Regions from separate parts of the Sporosarcina sp. E16_3 genome, predicted to be linked through region 3. Evidence: riboswitches for the same ligand, from Rfam matches in the RefSeq annotation. Region 3 holds a riboswitch; each other region holds the start of a gene.

Region 1 (4,143 bases), on a different contig from region 3:
AGGGATATCAATGGCAACTCCTTTTTGCAAATCACGGGCATATTCTTCCGCCAGCGTATCCGCATCATATTCCAAATGACCTGTAATCATAATATGTTTATTGTCTTTAGAGATGACGATGAATGCCCCTGCATCCTCTGATTTGGCAAGTAAGTGTAGACGAGGTTCATTTTCGATTTCCTCTGTTGAAACGGATGTATAACGTGAATGTGGTGCTTTAAATTCATCATTAAAGCCACGCGCAAGATTAATCGTCGGATCGGATAGGCGATGCGTAAAAACGCCTGAACATTTTTTCGGCAATTCAAATTTCTCGATTCCATAATGGTGATAGAGTGCCGCTTGAGCACCCCAACAAATATGTAAAACAGAAGTTACATGTTCTTTTGACCATTCCATAATCTCCGTTATTTCTTTCCAGTAATTAACGTCTTCAAATTCCAAATGTTCTATTGGGGCACCCGTAATGATTAATCCGTCGAAACGACGATGTTTCACTTGTTCAAATGTCGTATAAAATGCATTTAAATGTGTTTTACTAACGTTTTTTGAATCATGAGTGGCCGTGTTCATAAACGTAATATTTACTTGTAGCGGTGTATTTCCTAATAGACGTAGTAGCTGCAACTCGGTTCTTTCTTTTTCAGGCATTAAATTTAAAATAGCGATGTTCATAGGACGTATATCTTGGGATGTTGCGCGTTCCTCATCCATCACGAATATTTTTTCCTTCTTTAATAGTTCCCCTGCTGGCAATTGTTTTGGTATGTTGATCGGCATCTGTCATCTCTCCCTTTTCGCTTTGGTTTGAATCTCATTATTCAACATAAAAAACCCACTTTTCTATAAAACAAGAAAAGAGGGTTTATTTTGGCTCTCTGTTCTTATCTCTCAAGAAAAAAATCTTGTTGGAGGTAGCACCTTCCTGACAATGTCAGAGGTTGCTGAAGCTTCATAGGGCCATATCCCTCAGCTTCTCTTGATAAGAATATTCAATTATTTACTATTATACTATTAAAACCACTATTGTAAACCGTCTTTTTTGATGATAATCACCGCAAGAAATATATTTATTTTAATTTTCCCGTTAATCCAACATGAAAGTTGCTGAATAATATTACTTTAGAAAGCCATATTAACGAGGCAATGAAAAAATGAAGGGAGTTGTTAGAATGGGAAGAGATGACAACAAAACTGGTGGAAATAACGCACGGTCATTACCACAAACGCCGAAAAACCAAAAAATAAAACCGGCTGACATGAAAGAAGAAATGGCCCGCGAGTTTGCTGAACTCCGTTCCCTGCAACCAAAACGCGAACGAATGAACGCAAATGAAAAGAAGAGAAAATGAATTCTTTTCTTAAGAAGATCTACTGAAAACCGCCATGTAAAAGATAAGACCTCGCATAAGTATCATTCTTGTGCGGGGAATTATTTATCCTTAGCCTATATCTGATATAAAGAGCTTTGATTTCATTTAACTCAGGTGATTTCAAATTCTTTTCCTTCTGCGATTTTCCCCTTCACCCAAAATGATTGCTCGGGATGCTGCCTTCCTTTTCTACTTCCACATTCCACGCAATAATTGTTGTACTGTCTCGTACATTCTGTCTTTCGATTTCCATCAACAGCTGCGAAATACCTTCATCAAGCTCTTTTTCATTCAGTGTAGCAACAAGATTTGACGGATCCGAAAAAGGTTCCCCCGGGCATTCCACTAAACCATCAGTCGACAATAAAATAAGGTTGTTCCCTCTTCTCAATTCCCTCGTCCCCGACGTGTAGCATGGTACTGCTTGCCCAAACGTATTCACTTGACCAATCCACTCAAAGAACTGCCTTTGATTGAGTTGAAATTGGTTCAGGGCTATCAGGTCCTGGTGTAATACATATGCTAGGCAATCTCCAACGGAAAACCACCATACATAATTAGCTTTCCTGACAATGATGAGACAAGCCGTTTCTCCTGTGACACGCCTGCATTTATCCAGAAATTTCTCGGATTGAAAAATTTTAAGTAGTATCACTTCCAAATATTTAAAATCCAGAGATTCCTTCATTTCTAAAATTTCTACAAAATCTTCTTTATGCTGTTCAATTGTGTCAATGACAAGTTTCGCACTTTCTGCACTTTTATGTGCATCCAAAATAGCTGCGAATTCCCAATCCCCATTTTGCCAAATAATGCAGCCATCTTCATTCTTGGTTTGTCCCGCTGAAGAATTACCTCCAAAACGACCAACCGCCACACGATTAACCCACCGAACATCCCGTTTATCGACAAAGTCCTCTTCACTTCCAACCCAAGAGAGATTATTCATGAGCGCTCAATCAGTCGATATGGTCTCACTTCATAACTTTCATAAGCAATCGGATCGTCATTTCGAGCATCATCCACTCTAGATGCAAATTGCGGGCGCTTTATCCAGTCTTCTACTTGTTCTTTATCAAAGTCAACAAATTGTGCGTCAATCGTTTCAGGAGGCTGCGCGGCCGGTACACCTGACATCGCTCTCCCCCGAAAAACCATGCAGATGACGCCCGACGTTACATTTTGATAAACGCCTGTCATATCACCGATTTCAGCGTGGATACCTGTTTCTTCTAGCACTTCCCGTTTAACCGCCTCTTTCAAGGTTTCACCAAGCTCAAGTCGCCCACCCGGCATTTCATATGTATCATTCCGGTGATTGTTCCGTACCAATAATACGTGTCCTTCCTCATTGACAATGTAGCCACTAACAGCAACGATTTGTTTAGATTGTTCGTAATCCCCCGTAGAAGTGAAAAATTCTTCGTTTGATGAAATAAATAATGGGGCTAATGATTTTCGATAGTTTTGAGCTTCGGCATGCATTTCCGATGCCCGAATGCCAATGTCAACTGTCTCGTAATGAGCCCTATTATCATATGACCACATTGCCATTATCTCCGTCTGTTCTTCATTGACCCACCGACCAACCAATTGCGCTCCATGCGTCAGCTGATTCGGAAGCAAATAGGTGTGAAAAAAGTGGGTAAACGTTTCGTACATCGCCGGTTCTATCGTGTACGTTTTTCTGCGATACAACATTCAATAATTCCCCCTATACGAATAAATTTTCAGCGAGCCTTTTTCAATAACCAAACTAGGCCTAGCGTAAATACAGCAACTAGGGTTAAAGTGAATTTGAAGTCTATTATTGGTCTGAACTTCACATTTTCCGCATCAATCTCGTAGACACCTAAAGGTTTGACGGAGATATGCCCCCCGCCTCCCTCACCTTGTGCAACTGAAGAACCACCTGTTTCACCAGAATATCCCCCACCCCCACCAACAACATAATTGATTTTTGCTACCGGAAGGACTTTTTTGTTTTCAATACTAATCGGTTCACCATAAATCAACGATACGTCTTGTTGCCGTGAAAACTTGTCAAATATCCGCGCAATAGGTGATTGGTAACTAGAAGGTTTTTTAGTTCCCATGACTTCCTCACTCCTTAAACTTTTAGTCAGTATTCGTTTTGATGTCGATTTTTTTGTCAGCGTAAAATGATATCCATCTATTTTACGCTGATATTTTAATACTGAAATTGCACTTTAACCGTAGCGCTAATCGTAATCTGTCCCTGTTCAATCGGTGTGGAGCCAGTCATTTCCTTCGCTGCAAATGTTCGATACGCAACGGGTTCTGCTCTTAATTCCTCAACGATTTTAATTGGATGGGGATCAAGTTGCAGCTGCATTGTCCCAGCAATTGTTTGCGCTTTGGCTAAAGCATTTTTTAGTGCAAGGCTCAATGCTTTTTGATAGTCCAAATGTTCATTTTCAACCTTGAACTGAATATTTGATACCCTATTTGCCCCATTCTGGACAGCCACATCTATAACATTTCCAACTTGATCAATATCTGTGATTTTTACTGTAATCGCATTCGTAACTTCGTATCCTCTAAATACTTGTTCGCCTTCAATATAGTTGTATTGGGGAACTATAGTGTAAGAAACCGTTTGTATATTCTCTCTGTCAATTCCCAATTTCAGTAACGAATCGATAACCTGATTCATTTCATAAGCATTTTCTTTTTGTGCATGATTAAGCTGTTTGTTTTCCGTACTGACTTCCAACTGGATTTGAGCAATATCCGGTGTTATTTTAAG
Region 2 (4,143 bases), on a different contig from region 3:
TTTTATTCATAAAGTGAATAGACTCTTGTGGCAGCAAAGCCTTTTTACTAATTCTTTTTAGAAGAACATGATCTTCTGGATCAATTGCTAAGTTTGTTAAACTTATAGGCAATCCCCATTCAAGATAATAACCCATTAGTTTTAGTAGTTCATCTTCCTTTTCTTCTAAAGCCAATTGGACTAGTATCCCGTATGCAACGAGCTCCCCGTGTAGAAAGCTTTTTGCTTCCTTCGCTTCGGTAAGTCCGTTATGTATGGAGTGGGCGCCTGCTACTCGTCCCGCTTTCCCACCAAATCCTCCAACCATTCCGCCAGTCATGATGATAGCTTCAATAACGCCGACTAATTCATCGGAAACATTGCCTGTAGAAGCAGATTCTAGGGCAGCCTTACTATCTTTTAGTAGGACATCCCTACATATGGCTGCCGAGAATTGTGAAACTTTAAGCCAAACTGGAAATTCCTCATTTTTATAAAATGACTCGATTAACGCATCTGCCTCGTAAAATTTTGCCAAAGTATCTCCAATACCAGCTTTTAAATAGTGAATAGGGGATTTGGCAATGATCGAAGGTTCAATGAGCACAAGTGTATTAGCTAAAGGGAATTCTGTATAATGTGTAAAAGTTCCCTTGTCATCGTAAAACACACTAAGCGGAGTCCATGCTGCACAAGTGGAAGCAATGCTTGGGATTAAGATTGACTTAATTCCAGCTTTTACAGCTGAAGCCTTAGCGATATCTAAAGCTGTTCCACCGCCGATACCAATTACGGCATCTGCTGCGTTTAAAGATAATTGACTAGCAATATCTTCAACTGTATGTAAAGTACAATGTCCTTCTATAAATGTAAAATTAGCACTTGCTCTTTTTACAATCTCATCAGGCAAGTAGGGATGTACAGCGCTCCAAGCCTTTTTCCCGGCTACAATGTGGAACTTCTGAATGCCTAGTTCCGATAAAAGAATTTCTAGATCCATTAGTACCTTTTCGCCGATTCTGTAATGGCCAGGTGCTCCTTTAACGACTGACTGTGTAATATCACTCTCTCCCTTCTATGTTGTTTACGTATCAACCAAATGAGAATAAAAAAATCCTCTCATCAAAGAGAGGATTGAATACACTTACGCTGCAAGTGTTTCTCTCATTTTTCAAAGTACAAAAGTACCTTGCTGGATTTGGCACCTTTCGTGTTTAGAAATTAAACGCGAATGGTTGCCGGGCATCGTAGGGCCAGTCCCTCTGCCGCTCTTAATAAGAGGCTTTTTATTAAATTAAGAATACTAGTAATAGTATATTCATTTGAAAGGATTGTCAATCACATTCTATTAAAAATTGTCGAAAGATGCCGAAAGTAATATATTGTATGACTAAAACAACAAGTAGTCTTCCCTTATAAACAATGCATGGCCTTATAGGCTTCATTCCAGGGGACTGAATAGCCTTTTCCTTTGGCCAAGAAAATAGAAGTGGACGAGTATTCGGGGTCCGCTTCTTTGTTATAACCAATTTCCTCAATGACTTGCTCCTGGTTGTGACAGCGGTCATAGCCCCCAAATAACAAGCTAAGCGTCCCTTTGCCGTGTGTGAACGAAGCAAAGGTGGCGCTGTAATTCATAAAGGTAGCGACTGGAACACGCCCTTTTACAATTACTTTTTCACCAATCGTTTCTGGTGGCTCAAAGCTGCCGTGTGCTTGTTGAATGTCTGACAGCACTCGTCCCATATTATCCAAATCCACTTTTACTTTGAAATCGTAATAGGGTTCGAGCAACGTATTGGAGGCTTGTTCTAGACCTTGTCGTAATGCCCGGAAAGTGGCCTCTCTAAAGTCACCGCCAGACGTGTACTCGTTATGGCTTCGTCCCGTCAGTAACGTTACTTTGACATCTGTGAGGGCTGAGCCGGTTAATAAACCATGATGCTCGCGTTCGAATAAATGGCTGCGTACTACGTTTTGATGACCGATAAGTAAATCGTTTGCATGGCAAACGTTGTTAAACTGTATGCCACTACTTCTTTCAGCTGGTTCGATTAAAAGATGGACTTCCGCGTAATGCCTTAAGGGCTCAAAATGACCATAACCCGTTACGGTCGTTTCAATGGTTTCCTTATACAGTATTTTAGGTTCGCCGAAAGAAACTTGAATCGAAAAACGCTCGTTAACAATTTGTTGGAGTACTTCAAGCTGGATGACGCCCATAACATGGACATGAATTTCTTGAAAGTGTTCATCCCAGAAGACGCGCAAAGAAGGATCTTCCGCATCGAGCAGGTTAAAGCATCGAAGCACTTCTTTGACATGGATGGAAGCGTCGAAAATCACTTTCGACTTAAGGGTAGGAATCATGTCAAAGGCGGCCTTTTCTTTTAGTGCTCCAACACCGTCACCAATGGATGCTTGGGTTAATCCAGTAACGGCGAACAGTTCACCAGCCTGAACATGGTCGATTGCTTTGAACTTATTACCGTTATAGACGCGTATCTGTGTCACTTTCTCCTTATAATCACCATAGTTTACTTCGTCTCTGACACTTAGCGTACCGTTTAATGATTTAAGGAAAGTGACCCTGTTACCACTGTCATCATGGCGGATTTTATAGACCTGTGCAGCAAAATCACTGTCATCCTCGTAAGAAGTTGCTGTCAATACATCGAGTTTCTCGAAAAATGCCATGACACCGATATCCTTAAGTGCAGAACCACTGGATAGGGGGAAGACTTTATTGTCGCTAATCATTTCCTTTAATGTTGCAAGCCATAAGTCCTTGTCATAACCTGATTCCATATAGGTTTCCAGCAGTTCTTCATCACGTTCTGCGATAAATTCAATGAGTTCCTCTTGCATGATACCTTCATTGAATGAGGATGTAAGGTCACAGATATCTTCCGATAGATTGGTGCGAATTTCATGGAGTACGCTTTCAATGTCTGTTCCTTCACGATCTGTTTTATTGATAAAAAAGAACGTAGGCACTTGATGTTTACGGAGCAGCTGCCAGACGGTTTCTGTGTGACCTTCCACGCCGTCGCTTGCGCTAATTATAATAATGGCATAGTCCATCACTTGAATGGCGCGTTCCATCTCAGGAGAAAAGTCGACGTGCCCAGGTGTGTCGATAATGTAGTAGGTGGATCCGTTATAAGAAATGGATGCCTGGTCTGCAAAAACCGTAATTCCTCTTTCTTTCTCGATTGTATGGCTATCGAGAAAGGTGTCTTTATGGTCCACGCGGCCTCTTTGTTTAATACTTTTTGTGTGATAAAGCAGTTGTTCAGAAAAAGTTGTTTTTCCTGCATCTACGTGCGCAAGTATGCCAATTGTTTTATACATGTCGTCGCTCCAGTCCATTTCTTGCTACTATCTTTAGTATAGCAAATCTGAATTGGGCGAATGACACTAAATTGATGGTATACTGTATAGACAAACTTAGTGTGAAGGAGGAATCAGATTATGAAATATTCAAGAACGAAAATGGAGAAGCTTGTGAAGAACGATCCAGAGCTTTCAAAACGTCTGAAACAGATAATGGGCGAGCTTGACCTGGAGAAAAGTTTCGCGTTAAAAGCTTTGTATCATGCGGATGTAAAAGATGGTGGAAACCATCAAAGAAATTATCAGGAACTGTAAATACATTAAAAGCGTGGGAAGTCTATCATGACTGCCACGCTTTTTTTGATGTTTACTTTTAGATTAATCTTCTGATGAACCGATTACTTCGTGTTTGATTTCATCGAATGCTTTTTGGAGATTACGTGAATAAAGGCTTTTTTCCTCTTCATTTATAGTCGTTGTTTTTCCGATTTGTTCTTCATAATAGGACTGGGTTGAAGACAGTGATTGTGATTCGCTTATGATGAGGTTTGTCATTAAGACGTGTTTGAATGCGTCCAGATAATATTCTTTTGTTCCAAGTTTCATTGGCTAAAATCCCTTTCTTTTATGAAAATAAAAAAGCATCTTCCTAGTAAAACGTTAGGAAGATGCTAGTATGCGTAAATTTGTATGGTCGCTTGTTGCCGTAACGAATGGTTCGTAAACAGAAGAACACTATTGAGTGCATAGTGAAAGAAGAGGTATTGAGTCCTCTTATGGTTCTTTCTGATTACGTTCTTTCGTACGGCGGCTTTTACAAGTAATTGC
Region 3 (4,143 bases):
CGCTATTAATTTTTCCACAAATTTAGCGTATGCATCAAATTGCGCATCGTGGATTTTCCCGACGCCTTCCGCCCCATGTCCGGGTAAATCACCTGTCACGACGTGAAAACCGCTGTTTCGGAGTTTCTGGATTAGCCATGCATTTCTACTATGATGTTCGTACACATTATGGACGATAGCCACGACAGCTTTTGGTGGCCCTTCTGCTTCCCATTTCCACATGGTCATCTTCCCCTTATCTACCTGTTTCTTTTATCTATCTATTCCCCTATTTAACTATATTAAAAACCTAATCTTTGTTAGGATAATTATACACTACCTAAAGAAAAGAGGAGAGCATCATGATTTATCCTTATAAAGGAAAAATGCCTGTAATTGATCCGTCCGTTTTCATTGGAGATTTCACGACGATTTCAGGTGATGTGACAATTGGTCCTGAATCGACAATTTGGTTCAATACGGTAATCCGGGGTGACGTATCTCCAACAATTATTGGACGTAAAGTAAACATTCAAGACTTATGCTGCCTTCACCAGAGCCCACAGTTCCCGCTTATACTTGAAGATGAGGTGACAATCGGACACCAAGTAACGTTACATAGTTGTACGGTGAAAAAAGGGGCACTTATCGGCATGGGTTCTATTATTTTGGACGGTGCTGAAATTGGCGAAGGGGCATTCATTGGCGCAGGCAGTCTCGTGCCGCCTGGTAAGAAGATTCCGCCGAATATGCTAGCACTCGGGTCGCCAGCCAAAGTTGTGCGTGAGCTGAATGACGAAGATCGTGCGGATATGGAACGGATTGTTCAGGAGTACGCCGAAAAAGGGCAGTATTATAAGAGTTTGCAACACTAATGAAAGAGCTGCCCTTGAAGGCAGCTCTTATTTTTTTACGTATAAAAAGATCACTAAGCCAATTAGCACAAAAAACAAAACAACCCCAACTAGTAGCAACAAACCTATTAAGCTTAAAGCCCCCATACTTTCTCCTCCTCAATCGTGTTTACTTTATAACAATTGTAACAGTTGATTATTGCTCGTCTAATGAGAGTGTGTACACTACGCCAAACCAAACATCCTCGACAGAAAAAAAGCCGGAAGACAGAGAGACCCTGGCTTCCGGCGTTTATACTAAATTATTTCCCTGCTAACTCTTTCAACGCTCCAGCTTTATCCGTTTGTTCCCACGGCAAATCAATGTCTGTACGGCCGAAGTGACCGTATGCAGCTGTTTGTTTGTAAATTGGACGGCGCAGATCTAGCATTTTGATGATACCTGCTGGACGAAGGTCAAACAGTCCACGCGTAAGCTCAACAAGTTTGCTTTCATCTACAGTGCCTGTCCCAAATGTATCAATAGAAATCGATACGGGTTGTGCAACACCGATTGCATAAGCTAGTTGCACTTCACAACGATCTGCAAGTCCTGCAGCCACAATGTTCTTCGCAACATAACGAGCCGCATATGAAGCTGAACGGTCCACTTTCGTCGCATCTTTCCCAGAGAACGCACCACCTCCATGACGCGCATAGCCACCGTATGTGTCGACGATGATTTTACGGCCAGTAAGTCCTGCATCTCCCTGAGGTCCCCCTATTACGAAACGGCCAGTTGGATTAATGAAGTACTTCGTGTCTTCATCAATTAAATCAGTTGGTACAACCGGGTTAATGACGAATTCTTTAATATCACTTTGGATTTGCTCAAGTGTTATTTCAGGGTGATGTTGCGCTGAAATAACAATTGTATCGATTCGTACAGGTTTATTGTTTTCATCATATTCAACAGTCACTTGCGTTTTCCCATCCGGGCGTAGATACGTAAGCGTTTCATCTTTACGCACTTGTGCAAGTCGGAATGATAATTTATGGGCTAAGCTGATTGGTAACGGCATCAGTTCCGGTGTTTCATTACAAGCGTAACCGAACATCAAACCTTGGTCACCTGCTCCAATTGCTTCAAGTTCGTCATCAGTCATCGAACCTTCACGTGCTTCAAGTGCCTGGTCAACGCCTGCTGCGATATCAGCTGATTGCTCATCGATTGCAGTTAAAACCGCAGATGTTTCCCAATCAAAACCGTATTTCGCACGTACATAACCAATTTCTTTAACAGTTTCACGCACAACTTTCGGAATATCGACATATGTTGTCGTCGTAATTTCCCCTGCAACAAGGACAAGCCCTGTAGTAATTGTCGTTTCACATGCAACACGCGCATTCGGATCTTCTGCCAATATAGCATCTAGAATAGCATCCGAAATTTGGTCACACATTTTGTCTGGGTGTCCTTCAGTTACCGATTCTGAAGTAAATAGTCGGCGGTTTGTCATTTTATTTCCTCCTTATATCCTACGAGATTGATACGGTACTCATATGTCCCATGTAGAGTCTTTTCTATATAGAAGAGACTACAAGCCATTGCGAGCTCTATACACGAGGATTAAGGGCGATATCATATAAAAAGCCCTTCGCTCACGTACTAATACATGAGGAAAGGCATGATTTCATAAGCACCTTTCACTCTTATCATACAAGGACCGTGCCTTGCTACAGGTTTGGCACCTTCGCGCAGACAAAATGTCTTTGCAGGTTGCCGGGTTTCATTGGGCCTGACCCCTCCACCAGCTCGGGATAAGAGTATCCGTTCAACTATATATGCTACGAAAAATCCTGTTGCATGTCAAATCTTTTTACCCATTTCACGTATAAATACTTGAGGTTTGAATTAGTATAGTTTATTATTCTTAATGTGTTATACTAATTCAATAATGTGATGACACCCAATTGATTGGGACTATATGCAAAGGACGGTACATACTTATGATATCTGCGAAAATTAGTGATGACCTTAACAAACTTCTTTCTGGTAAGAATGTAAACATTCAACTTTCAGTTCCACAACTTGTTGAAAAAGCTATTTCACGTGGTGAAGCTCAATTGACATCAGATGGAGCGGTTACGGCTCAGACAGGAAAATATACAGGTCGTTCACCAAAGGACAAATATATTGTTGAGGAAGCGTCCTCCAAAGACAAAATCGATTGGGGCAACGTCAATCGTCCAATCTCTTCTGAAATTTTTGATTCATTATATACTAAAGTAATTACACATTTAAAAGCAAAAGACGAGCTGTTCGTCTTCAAAGGTTTCGCTGGCGCAGATCCAGCTTCACAATTATCCATTCAAGTTGTGAATGAATTTGCATGGCATAACCTGTTTGTTCACAACTTGTTCATCCGCCCAACTGAAGAAGAGCTCATGAAACATGAATCACAATTCACAATCGTTTCGGCTCCTTCATTTAAAGCAAATCCTGCAATCGATGGTACGAATTCTGAGACATTCATTATCGTATCGATGGAAAAACGCATTGTTCTTATCGGCGGAACTGAATACGCTGGCGAAATGAAAAAATCAATCTTCTCAATCATGAACTACTTGCTTCCTGAAAAAGGTATTATGCCAATGCACTGTTCAGCAAACGTTGGTGAAGACGGCGATGTTGCACTATTTTTCGGTCTTTCTGGAACAGGTAAAACAACACTTTCTGCAGATGCAAACCGTAAATTGATCGGCGATGACGAGCACGGCTGGTCTGACACTGGCGTCTTCAATATCGAAGGCGGTTGCTACGCAAAATGTATTAATTTATCACAAGAAAAAGAACCTGAAATTTTCGGCGCAATTCGTTTTGGTTCCGTTTTGGAAAACGTTGTCGTAGACCCGGAAACACGCATTCCTGATTACGATGATGGTTCATTGACTGAAAACACGCGTGCGGCTTATCCTATCCAAGCAATTGATAACATCGTTGACCCTTCTGTTGCTGGTCATCCGAAAACAATTGTGTTCCTGACAGCAGATGCATTCGGCGTATTACCTCCAATCTCGAAATTAACAAAAGAGCAAGCAATGTATCACTTCCTAAGTGGTTTCACTTCGAAACTTGCAGGAACTGAGCGTGGCGTTACATCACCTGAAGCAACGTTCTCAACATGCTTTGGTTCACCTTTCCTTCCACTTCCAGCGACAGTATATGCTGAAATGCTTGGGAAGAAAATTGATGAACATGATGCACAAGTTTTCCTTGTTAACACAGGCTGGACTGGCGGCGTCTACGGCGTTGGTAAACGTATGAGTC
Region 4 (4,143 bases), on a different contig from region 3:
TTCGCCGAAAGACTTTGCCAGTTTAATATATGTAACTGGACCTAGGATAACGGGCTTGCCGTCAATACCCAGCTTTTCTTTTGCTTCTTTATAAAAAGCGAGAGGACGGTTTTCAACTAGTTGTGGCGTTACACCTTCTAGTTCCGGAACAATATAGTGATAGTTTGTATTAAACCATTTCGTCATTTCTGAAGCAACTGCATCCTTCGTTCCACGGGCAATTGCAAAATACGTTTCCAAAGGCACTTTACCACCTGTATACTCAAAGCGTGTTGGTACGACGCCAAACATAATCGATGTATCCAGTACATGGTCATATAATGAGAAATCTCCAACCGGAATAAGATCGATACCGAATTCTTTTTGCTTCTGTAAACTTTCTAACCGAAGCGTTTCTGTTGTTTTTAGTAGCTGTTCTTCTGAAGTTGCCCCATTCCAAAAACTTTCCAACGCCCTTTTCCATTCACGTTTTCCACCAATTCTTGGATACCCACTAATTGAACTTTGTACTTTTACCATTGTATGTTAGCCCCTTTATTTTTTATTTTATTTTTTCAATCCATTTTAATACACGACACTCTTGGTTTGAATCACCTCCCTTGCTACAATCGCGTCCACTTTACCGTGTATATATTCCGTCAACTGTACAGTCATGTCATAGCGCATAAAGGGAGTGATTAAATAGATGCCATGAAAATGCTCAAGCGCCACATCAATCAATTCCTTAGAAACCTCTAAACCTTCTCTCGTAGACTGCTCACGATTCCCATCTAACAAAGCCATTCTTGCACGTACTTGATCCGTCAACTTAATGCCAGGTACCTCATTGTGTAGAAACTCGGCGTTTTGCGACGAGGTCAGCGGCATAATTCCAATGTAAATTGGCGTCTCAATATGTTTTGTCGCCTCGTATACTTCAATAATCTTCTCCGCGCTATAGATAGGCTGCGTGATAAAATAGTCGGCTCCAGCTTCTATTTTTTTCTCTAATCTTTCCACGGCGCGATCTAAATGCCGCACATTCGGATTAAAGGCCGCTGCCACAGTAAAGGACGTCTTCTGTTGCAATGACTTCCCAGACTTGGAAATGCCTTCATTGAATTGCTTTATGAGTTGGATCAATTCAAAAGATGTCATATCGAATACAGACGTTGCTCCGGGGAATTCACCGATTTTTGTAGGATCCCCCGTAATTGCCAATAACTCAGTGATACCTAATGTGTGTAATCCCATGAGATGTGACTGCAATCCAATTAAATTGCGATCACGACACGTAATATGGACAAGAGGCGTTGCACCAATATTTTGTTTAACAAGTGACGCCATTGAAGCATTACATATTCTTGGTGTTGCCAATGAATTATCGGCCAATGTAATGGCATCCACACCAGCATCCTTTAACGCCTGCGCCCCCTTAAAGAACTCACTCGTATTTAAATGTTTGGGTGCATCAAGTTCAACAATTATCGAATGCCTTTTTTTCACTGTTTCAAGCAATGTTGGCAGTTTCGATTCCTTTGACGGTGACTCTACAATCCCTATTTCCGCTTCCTTCTTTTCAATAAATTTCTCTTGAATCGGTTCACGATTTGTAAGTCCCTTCACAAGTGCACGAATATGTTCTGGCGTCGTACCACAACATCCACCTATTAAACTGACCCCTTCTTTTCGAAAATTCATTGCTAATTTCTCAAAATATTCAGGCTCATTTTCATAAAACAATTTCCCATCCTTATATCCTGGATAACTAGCATTTGGATACACTGAGAGTAATGCACGCTTCATTAATGGAACCGTTTCTAAAGATTCAAGCATATGATGGGGACCGAGGCGGCAGTTGACACCAACGATATCCGCGCCTAGATCTTCCAACTGTTGCAAAGCATCCGCTAGCTCCAACCCATTTTGAAGTACCCCAGCTTCATGCATCGAAACGTTCGTAATAATTGGGATATCTGTCTCCTCACGTGCAATTTTCAGCACCGTTGTTAATTCATCAAAATCGTAATAAGTTTCTAAAAGTAGGCCATCCACTCCTTCTAGAAGTAGGCAATACAATTGTTCCCTAAAGCTGCGCTTGATTTCCTCCTCGGTACCAATGGATGTTCGAGACCCATGAATACCCCCGATAGTCCCTAGGATGAACGTATCTTTACCAGCGGCTTTTTTGGCAATTTGGACTGCTGCTTTATTTATTTTTTTTACACTGTCCTCCAAACCATAACGTGCTAACTTAATATAATTGGCGCCATACGTATTCGTTTGAATAATATCCGCACCTGCCTCTATATAGGCCCGATGGATGTGAAGCACTTGTTCAGGATGCGTCAAGTTCAGCTCCTCAAAACATAGATCCACACCGTGTGTATAGAGAAGAGTTCCCATTGCTCCATCACCAATCAAAATGCGTTCTTTCATAGTCTCTACTAAATTCATTACTATCACTTACTCCTTTCACTTTCCTCGAGTCCCGCCCCAAAACTTTTTCCTCGTTCTTTAAAATAAGTTACTTATTGGAATAAATTATTAAAATAAAAAAGAGCCTCTTCCTGTGTTACATAAAGGAAGTAGACTCTAAATCTGAATAAGTCTTCTCCTCATCTACCAAGTCGTTTTATCGACTTGCTGGAATTAGCACCATGCCACAAAATGGCGGTTGCTGAGGTGTCATCGGGCCAGTCCCTATACCTCTCTAGATAAGAAAAACTATTAAGTTGGTTTTGCTTCGTTACGTTATTACAGACTTTACATCATTGTTGGAAAATTAGCAACACATTTACATAAATTAATTAATTGTTTCATAGTTTCAGTTTGTTTTTTCACCCAAACACCCTAGTTACTTGAATAGGATTTTGCTATCCTTGATATAATTAATCAAGTCCCCTCAGCTACACTCACCGATTTCATTCAAGAAAAAGAGAGCTGAACGCACATAACAATATTACGACTAATGACCACCGTCCCCACCATAACCCTGCATATAATAAACTATAAGAACAATAACGAACGACCAGTATACTCAGTTGTTGTTCCCATCAAATTGAAGGGAGGTCATTGACTTGAAAACTTCCTTAGGCATCTGGATTGGTTGGCTAGCAATAATTTTAGCGGCTGCAGGGTTCTTTTATGCACCTTATTGGTTAGGTGGTGGCGCACTCGTTTTAGGCTTAGTCTGTTTAGCTTCTCCACAAAAAGCATTGGCATGGATTTCAATCCTGCTTGGAGCCATTGTGATAGTAATTACGATGTTCCAGTAGCTGGATCATTAGTGATAGTTCAAGGCGTGTTTGGGTTCCCCACCATACATGCCTTTTTTATTTCATTTGATTTGTATGCTTGCGATCTATTATGTAGTTTGAAATAGAGAATTTCATTGAATTCGCTACAGCGCTAGGGGATGCCTCCCGCGCTAAGCCAAGCAGCTACGCCGCCTTACAAGGGCTCCGGCTACCCCTTGTAAGGCGCCTTCGCTCAGTTTATTATAGGTATTTCATTTGTTCAACATTTATAGTTAACTTTTTCGCAGTCCAGCCACATGAACGGGACCCCAAAACGTCGTTTGTGATAAAGTATCATAAAAAAGAAGCGGTGGAAAAGTAAATTATGTATAAGAAAAAAGCCCTGTGAAGCGAGTAAACATCGCATCACCAGGCTTTTTTCTGTTTCGACTTTTTTTGTTATTTTATTTCATTTCATTAATATTACTTCCTCAAGAAGTAATCCTCAATATCATCTAGCATTAAGTTCGCTGCTAAAACACCACCAGCAGTGTTCCAAATGATATCATTTACTTGTGAGACGTTTCCACTTTTCGCGACATTTAGATTTTTAAATAGTGGATCCTCAATCCAGTCGTTTGTAAGCTTCGTTGCTTCGTTATCCCCAGTTTCATAAGTAAAGTAAAAGAGTACATCCCCGTCCATTGCAGGAATCCGTTCTTTCGTAAGACCTTTTTCAGCAAAATCATCCACATCTTGTCCATCTGCACGCGCAAATCCAAGTTGATCTAGAATCACACCTGAGAAGGAATCTTTATGGTAAATGCGTACATCTCCCGCCATAAAGCGAACCATTGATATTTTTTTCTTCGTTTGGTCCCCTAATTCAGTTTTGATTGTTTCAACGCGATTATTATATGCACCT

What was found. Region 3 has a riboswitch for S-adenosylmethionine ahead of metK (methionine adenosyltransferase). Riboswitches for the same ligand answer to the same signal wherever they lie in the genome.
Region 1: linked by a shared signal. The riboswitch ahead of metA (homoserine O-acetyltransferase MetA) and the one ahead of metK (methionine adenosyltransferase) in region 3 are both predicted to bind S-adenosylmethionine.
Region 2: linked by a shared signal. The riboswitch ahead of I2483_RS08800 (iron-containing alcohol dehydrogenase) and the one ahead of metK (methionine adenosyltransferase) in region 3 are both predicted to bind S-adenosylmethionine.
Region 4: linked by a shared signal. The riboswitch ahead of I2483_RS14120 (bifunctional homocysteine S-methyltransferase/methylenetetrahydrofolate reductase) and the one ahead of metK (methionine adenosyltransferase) in region 3 are both predicted to bind S-adenosylmethionine.

What each region holds. Positions count from the first base shown of each region.
Region 1 covers NZ_JADPRX010000031.1:8,301-12,443, forward strand. The annotation lists gene metA (homoserine O-acetyltransferase MetA) at 1-780, opposite strand, end outside; SAM riboswitch class I at 882-989, opposite strand; gene I2483_RS15555 (hypothetical protein) at 1,173-1,352, shown strand; gene I2483_RS15560 (PP2C family serine/threonine-protein phosphatase) at 1,525-2,322, opposite strand; gene I2483_RS15565 (NUDIX hydrolase) at 2,319-3,074, opposite strand; gene I2483_RS15570 (hypothetical protein) at 3,104-3,469, opposite strand; gene I2483_RS15575 (SIMPL domain-containing protein) at 3,565-4,143, opposite strand, start outside.
Region 2 covers NZ_JADPRX010000011.1:33,017-37,159, reverse strand. The annotation lists gene I2483_RS08800 (iron-containing alcohol dehydrogenase) at 1-1,039, opposite strand, end outside; SAM riboswitch class I at 1,141-1,260, opposite strand; gene I2483_RS08795 (GTP-binding protein) at 1,393-3,333, opposite strand; gene I2483_RS08790 (hypothetical protein) at 3,454-3,630, shown strand; gene I2483_RS08785 (hypothetical protein) at 3,694-3,921, opposite strand.
Region 3 covers NZ_JADPRX010000029.1:14,737-18,879, reverse strand. The annotation lists gene I2483_RS15060 (alpha/beta hydrolase) at 1-222, opposite strand, end outside; gene I2483_RS15055 (gamma carbonic anhydrase) at 342-854, shown strand; gene metK (methionine adenosyltransferase) at 1,136-2,332, opposite strand; SAM riboswitch class I at 2,523-2,640, opposite strand; gene pckA (phosphoenolpyruvate carboxykinase (ATP)) at 2,823-4,143, shown strand, end outside.
Region 4 covers NZ_JADPRX010000025.1:24,614-28,756, reverse strand. The annotation lists gene metE (5-methyltetrahydropteroyltriglutamate--homocysteine S-methyltransferase) at 1-519, opposite strand, end outside; gene I2483_RS14120 (bifunctional homocysteine S-methyltransferase/methylenetetrahydrofolate reductase) at 565-2,436, opposite strand; SAM riboswitch class I at 2,595-2,703, opposite strand; gene I2483_RS14115 (hypothetical protein) at 3,060-3,257, shown strand; gene I2483_RS14110 (ABC transporter substrate-binding protein) at 3,702-4,143, opposite strand, start outside.